Regions from separate parts of the Desulfuromonas acetoxidans DSM 684 genome, predicted to be linked through region 1. Evidence: riboswitches for the same ligand, from Rfam matches in the RefSeq annotation. Region 1 holds a riboswitch; the other holds the start of a gene.
What was found. A riboswitch is a leader RNA that binds a small molecule or an ion and turns the genes downstream of it on or off. The one in region 1 is predicted to bind thiamine pyrophosphate.
Positions count from the first base shown of each region.

Region 2: another riboswitch for thiamine pyrophosphate. It lies ahead of thiF (sulfur carrier protein ThiS adenylyltransferase ThiF); the one in region 1 lies ahead of thiD (bifunctional hydroxymethylpyrimidine kinase/phosphomethylpyrimidine kinase).

Region 1 covers NZ_AAEW02000016.1:89,197-92,546, forward strand. The annotation lists gene DACE_RS13145 (EAL domain-containing protein) at 1-1,206, opposite strand, end outside; TPP riboswitch at 1,545-1,648, shown strand; gene thiD (bifunctional hydroxymethylpyrimidine kinase/phosphomethylpyrimidine kinase) at 1,690-3,144, shown strand; gene thiC (phosphomethylpyrimidine synthase ThiC) at 3,174-3,350, shown strand, end outside.
Region 2 covers NZ_AAEW02000012.1:50,157-53,506, reverse strand. The annotation lists gene lhgO (L-2-hydroxyglutarate oxidase) at 1-7, opposite strand, end outside; gene DACE_RS10955 (MerR family transcriptional regulator) at 26-223, opposite strand; gene DACE_RS10950 (GGDEF domain-containing response regulator) at 512-1,471, shown strand; gene DACE_RS10945 (hypothetical protein) at 1,483-1,803, opposite strand; TPP riboswitch at 1,984-2,084, shown strand; gene thiF (sulfur carrier protein ThiS adenylyltransferase ThiF) at 2,163-2,981, shown strand; gene thiS (sulfur carrier protein ThiS) at 2,983-3,183, shown strand; gene DACE_RS10930 (thiazole synthase) at 3,268-3,350, shown strand, end outside.

The DNA.
Region 1 (3,350 bases):
CGCCGCATACATGGCCATATCCGCATGACGCAACAGATCTGTTGCCTCATCACCATCATCAGGATAGATGGCGATCCCAACACTGGTCGAGCTATACACTTCCCGGACGCCAAGATCAAAGGGACTCGACAGGGCTTTGAGAATTTTGTCGGCAACGCGCGGCAGATTGGCATCCTCTTTATAATCGGAAAGGATGATGACAAACTCATCCCCGCCCAGGCGGGCCACTGTATCATTTTCACGCAAACATTCGTTCAACCGCTCGGCCGCCTGGCGCAACATGGCATCACCAACAGCATGACCGAGTGTGTCGTTGACCCCTTTAAAGCGATCGAGATCAAGGAACATCAGGGCAAAACGACTCTGACGACGCCGTGAGCGAGCCATTACCTGATCCAGGCGATCATTAAACAGCGTCCGATTGGCCAACCCGGTCAGGCTGTCGTAATAAGCCAATTCACGAATACGCTCTTCGGCCTCTTTGCGACGGGTGATGTCCTGAATCACCGGCACTGTATAGAGTGGATTGCCGTTGGCATCAAAAAACCAGGTTGAGGAGAGCTGAGCCCAGAACACACTGCCATCTTTGCGAATATAGCGTTTTTCACAGACGATGGAGTGAAGGCGGTTGGCACGAGCGATATTGCGCCGGCTCAAGGTATCTTCGATGTCATCCGGATGGGTGACATCAGTGATCTTCATCTGCAGCAACTCCTCCTCGTTGTAACCGAGAAAATTACAGAATGCGGAGTTGGCCTGAAGAAAATGACCATCAGGAGCCAGCATGGCAATACCGGCCACGGACGATTCATAAATCGTCCGAAAGCGTTCTTCAGACGTCTGCAGCGCTTTTTCAGTCTTCTTACGTGCGGTTATGTCACGAAAGAACCCCTGAATGCCACAGGGTTCGCCATTTTCCTTATACAAAGAGATACTGCCTTCGGCAATAATTTTATGGCCGTAGCGTGTTTTGTATTCCACTTCAAAGCGCGGGACTGTCTCACCAGACATCAGGCGCTGAATGCGGTCCTGGCAGTCACAATGAAAATCCGCATGCAACAGGTCAAAGAAATTCAGTTGAGTCAGGTCATTTTTGCCATACCCCAACGTTTCCTGCCACATGCGGTTCGCATAAATAATACGGCCGTCAAAGCCGACGACCTGAATCAGATCGTTACTATTCTCTAACAGATCTGCGTATTGCACTTTGCCCTCCGTGAGAACCACCCTGTTCAGAATGGAGAAAACCACAACCACGAGATGTGGCGTGGGGAGGTAAAAAAAACACTATATGTATATATAGCCACCTGTCAACACTACACTAATCTAAATAAAGGACACAATGAAAATCATCTAGACACTCATGATAACGCGCAAAGAGCTAATTTTATTCATTCGTTACAAAAGTGCAAGCACGGTTGCTCTTTATGTGATTTACACACAATAACATCGGCGAAACATCCGGCTAAAGAAGGCATTGACAGGAGTATACGAATCCACTAGGCTCAAACTCGACACGAACAAAGTTTGATAAACACAACGAAGATGGCTGCTGGGGGAGTGATTCACTGAGAGCTCTGTTAGATTGGAGCGACCCTTGGAACCTGATCCGGATTATACCGGCGTAGGGAAGCGACCTGACAACACCGTATGGTGTTCGACCGCGCCCTATCCGGCTGCGGTTTTTTTATGATTTCATCACTACAGACAACACCACAACACATCCCTTTGCGCGGCGTTTATTTAATCACCGATGACAGCCCGGAAAACGTTTTGCTTGAAAACGTTAAACTGGCGCTGCGCGGCGGCACACGCATTGTCCAATACCGAGACAAAATCCGTCCACTGAACGAGCAACAACAACTGGCAAAAAGACTCAGGACCCTGTGTCATGAGTTTCAAGCCCTGTTCATCATCAACGACAGCGCCCGCCTGGCTGCCGAGGTTTGTGCTGACGGTGTTCATCTCGGCCAGTCCGATGGTCATATTCGCGAAGCACGTCAACTGCTTGGCGACAAGGCCATCATCGGCGTGTCCACCCAAACCCTTGAGTTAGCCCGTCAGGCCGAGCAAGACGGAGCCGACTACATCGGTGTCGGCAGTGTCTACCCCACCGGCACCAAACAGGATGCCGTCCATATCGGACTTGATGATTTAAAAACCATTGCCACCGGCGTCTCGCTGCCCGTTGTCGCCATCGGCGGCATCACTGCCGCGCGTCTGCCTGATGTACTTGACGCCGGGGCCGACAGTGTCGCAGTTGTTTCCGCCATCATGTCCGATGCGCAGCCCGAGGTGGCCAGCCGAGAGCTGGCCCTGCAATTTCAGCGCAACCAGCCCCTGCCCCATGGTCGGGTACTGACCGTGGCCGGATCGGACAGCGGTGGCGGCGCCGGGATTCAGGCGGATCTCAAAGCCATCACCCTGCTCGGCAGTTACGGTAGCAGCGTGCTCACCGCCCTGACCGCCCAGAACACCCTTGGTGTCACGGCCATCCATGCTCCTCCGATTGACTTTGTCCAGCAACAACTGGACGCAGTTCTCTGCGATATCGGTACCGATATCATCAAAACCGGCATGCTTTACAGTGCCGAAATCATCGCCACCGTGGCCGAACGCTTTCGCAGTTACGGCGCCCTGTGCGTCATCGATCCGGTGATGATCGCCAAGGGCGGCTCGGCTCTGTTACAGCAAGAGGCGATTGACACGTTTATCCGCGATCTGCTCCCTCAGGCTTATCTGCTGACCCCCAACATCCCCGAAGCAGAAACGCTGACCGGGCTATCGATTGCCACGGTCTCGGACATGGAGCAGGCGGCCAAAGCCCTGCAAACCATGGGTGCGCGCAATGTCCTGATCAAAGGCGGTCACCTGGAAGGGGATCCGATCGATCTACTCCAATACGGCACCACCACCATCACCCTGCCGGGCAAACGGCTCGACACGCCGCACACCCACGGCACCGGCTGCACCACCGCCTCGGTTATTGCCACATTGCTGGCTCAGGGCGTTTCATTACCGCAGGCCGTGACCCAGGCCAAACAATTTATTACCAACGCCATTGCCGACGCGCCGCACATCGGCCACGGACATGGCCCGGTAAATCATTATACGGCTGCATTGACCCTCGTTGGTGATCGTTGAACCAACGCCATTTATGTGAGGACACCACTATGACTCTTATGGAATCCGCCCGTCAGGGCATCATTACAGACACGCTGCGCCAGGCTGCCGAGATTGAAGGCGTTGATGCCGAATGGCTGCGCGCCCGCGTCGCCGAAGGCACCGCCTGCATCTGCCATAATGTGAAACGCAAAAACGGCAAGCCTCTTGCCGTCGGCAAAGGCATG
Region 2 (3,350 bases), on a different contig from region 1:
ATGACATGGGAACATCCTGAACGGCTTAGGATTTAGATTCAGCTTCTTTGATCATATCCGCAACCTGCAAACGGACGTCATCAATATGAACACGAACGATGTCTCCCTCTTCGCGCTCACTGCGGACCAAACCTTCCGAAGCCCAAAACTTGAGTGTGGCCTCTTTGATTCCGAATTTTTCAGCAGCAGCATCAATATCGTACCATGTTTTTACCAACGCCATCGGTTACCTCCTTTTTTTTCAAACTCTTATTACATTGCAACAATACGGACTGTTTCATTTATTATATCTCGTATACACCACCTGCATAGCCAAATCAAAAATTTCTCTTCGTGAAAACCACCCAAGACGAACACAGATGACAATTGATTTTGATACGGACGATAAAAATCGATAAAGACCCGGGGCCATCATGTCGATAGAAAAAAGGACATTGCACGATTCTGCGTTACACTGTGAAAACAGCATTGGTTATTCTGATTTTATTTTCACCACCCCAAGGGATTGCTTATGGGACCGGGAATCCTGGTCGTTGCCCAGTCTGCGGCAACGCGCCAGACGATCATAGACGCGCTCAAAGACACGTCACCGTTTACCCGCTATTTGGAAACAAACAGTGGCCGCGAAGGCTTGGAAATTGTCGCGAAGGATCCGATCGATGTGATCGTTTGCGGATTGAAGCTGTATCAGATGTCGGGACTGGAGTTGTTGCGTAACATGCAGCAGGACGAAGAACTGTGCGATATCCCTTTTATTGTACTGGCGGATGACAACCGGACCAAGACCAAGATCGAACTGCTTGAACAGGGCGCAAGCGATTATATCGTCCAGCCGGTGGACATTGGCGAACTGGTTGCCCGCATCAAGGTTCAGTTGAAGGTCAAAACTCTGCAGGACAATCTCAAACGCAGCAATCGCCTGCTCCTAAACCTATCCAGTACCGATTCGCTGACCCAGCTTTACAATCGCCGTGTCCTGATGCGCACGCTAAGAAAAGAGTTTCAGCGTCAAGTGCGCACCGAGGAATCGTTCTCACTGTTGATGGTGGATGTTGATCATTTCAAAAACATCAACGATCGCTACGGACATCTTAACGGCGATACGGTACTCATCAATCTGGCGCGGATGCTGCGCAGCTATCTACGCCCTTACGATGTCCCAACCCGATTTGGTGGCGAGGAATTTGCCCTGGTGTTGCCCAATACCAATATGGAGTGTGCCCGCGAAGTCGCGGAACGGCTGCGACTGGCTGCAAAAGAGTTGCGTTTCAGTGGCGAGATTCGCGATCTGGAGATCACCATCAGCATCGGCGTAGCCACCTGTCCCGCAGATGGGGTAGAATCGGAAGATGACCTGCTGAAACTGACGGACGATGCCCTGTATGCGGCCAAATCAGCCGGACGCGACCAGGTAGTCTGCGCCACGGAGCTGCCCACCAATCAGGATTGCGAGACTTCGGATATCGCCTGACCCAATCAGAGTTATAAATCGTTGAGCAGTCGGTAGAGCTTTTTCTGGATATCCCACACTTTATGCGCGGCAGCAAGTTGCTGCTCTTCCAGAAGCAACCGCCCGCGATCAAGCAGATTATGGGCATCAAGCAACACCGGACTCAGTTGCGACTCGATTTTCATGCGGGGAATCTCACCGACATCCTCCGCCAGATCAGCCAGAGTGTTGCGTGCCTGATTGAGCACCTGCAACGCGCGTTTCGCCTCTCGGGTCACTTCGTCGCTGTGAAAAGACTTGATCATCACATCAACCTCATCTACCAGATCACGATAACGCTCAGAAATACTCATCACGACACTCCTTTACAATGCTATTTATCATAAGTCGAGCACACAAAAAACACGTGGTCGAACCGTCTTCGTTTAAGTTGCGCCCATACTAGTGGAAAGCCACCCTGAAAAACAACGGCAAACCGATAAAAAAGTTGACTTTAAGGTATACGGACGTTAGTTTTTTGTTTGAAAAATTGTGAAAAGCCCTGGGGGAGTTTATTACTGAGAGTCCTGTTGCGGGACGACCCTTAGAACCTGATCCGGGTTATACCGGCGTAGGGAAGCGGCACTTTATACGGGATTTCTCCCGTCGAAGGTCGCTTTCGCGACCTTTTTCTATTTTGGATCCAAGAGCACTTTCCGCTCACCAATGTGTCATGATTATCGTACTCAATGAAAATAAAATACAGGTGGAAGAAAACCAGAGCCTGTTCGATTTGCGCGACCAGATCAAACCGGAGGCGGATGTCCTGATCTGCAACGGTCTGCCGATTCAAAGCGACCGCACATTGCAACCATTTGATCACGTCATCCTCATCCGTCGCGGAGAAATCCCCTCCGAAGCCGAGCTGGAAGCCTTTCTGGTTGCCCGACACACCCCCGAAGTCCATGAGCCGCTAAAGCAGGCAACCATCGGGATTGCCGGTGCGGGTGGCCTCGGTTCTTCGATTGCAACAGCTCTGGTCCGCGCCGGGATCGGCCGAATTATCATTGCGGATTATGATGTGGTGGAACCATCCAACCTCAACCGCCAGCAGTTCTTCATCGACCAGATCGGCATGAACAAAGTCGACGCGCTCAAAGACAATCTTAAGCGGATCAACCCGTTTATGACCGTCGATGCCCAGCATCGCTTTCTGACCACACAAAACCTGACCGATCTATTCGCCGAGGTCGATATCCTCGTTGAAGCGGTGGACTGCGCCGAAACCAAGGCCATGATCACTGGACAATGGTTGCGCACCTACCCCAACACCCCTCTGGTGGCCGGATCGGGGATGGCCGGATACGGACCGGGCAACACCATCCGCACTCGCCGCGCCATGGGCCAACTCTACCTGTGCGGCGACGGCACCAGTGAAGTTGACGCCGGCCACGGCCTGATGGCGCCACGGGTCGGTATTGCCGCTCACCATCAGGCCAATGTTGTTATTCGCTTGTTACTCGGGCTCGATCCCGTTGAGGAGGATTCTTAATATGGACATCACCGTCAACAACCAGTCTCGCACCGTCACACAAGGTCAGACCCTGGCGGACCTGATCAACGACATGAAACTGGATGCGGCACGCATTGCCGTGGAATATAACCGCGACATCCTGACACGTGAGCAACTCGCGGAAGTGTCCCTGAAAGAAGGCGATACCATTGAGATCGTCAACTTCGTCGGTGGCGGCTAATCGCTCGACATAGCGTGACACACTCACCTGCATTTTTATTTATCTGTGACGAAACAGATGTTCGCCACGAGAAAGGATAGTACCATGGATCAACTGACAATCGCCGGCCGGACATTCCGCTCCCGCCTGATGGTTGGAACCGGAAAATTCGCCTCAAATCAACAGAT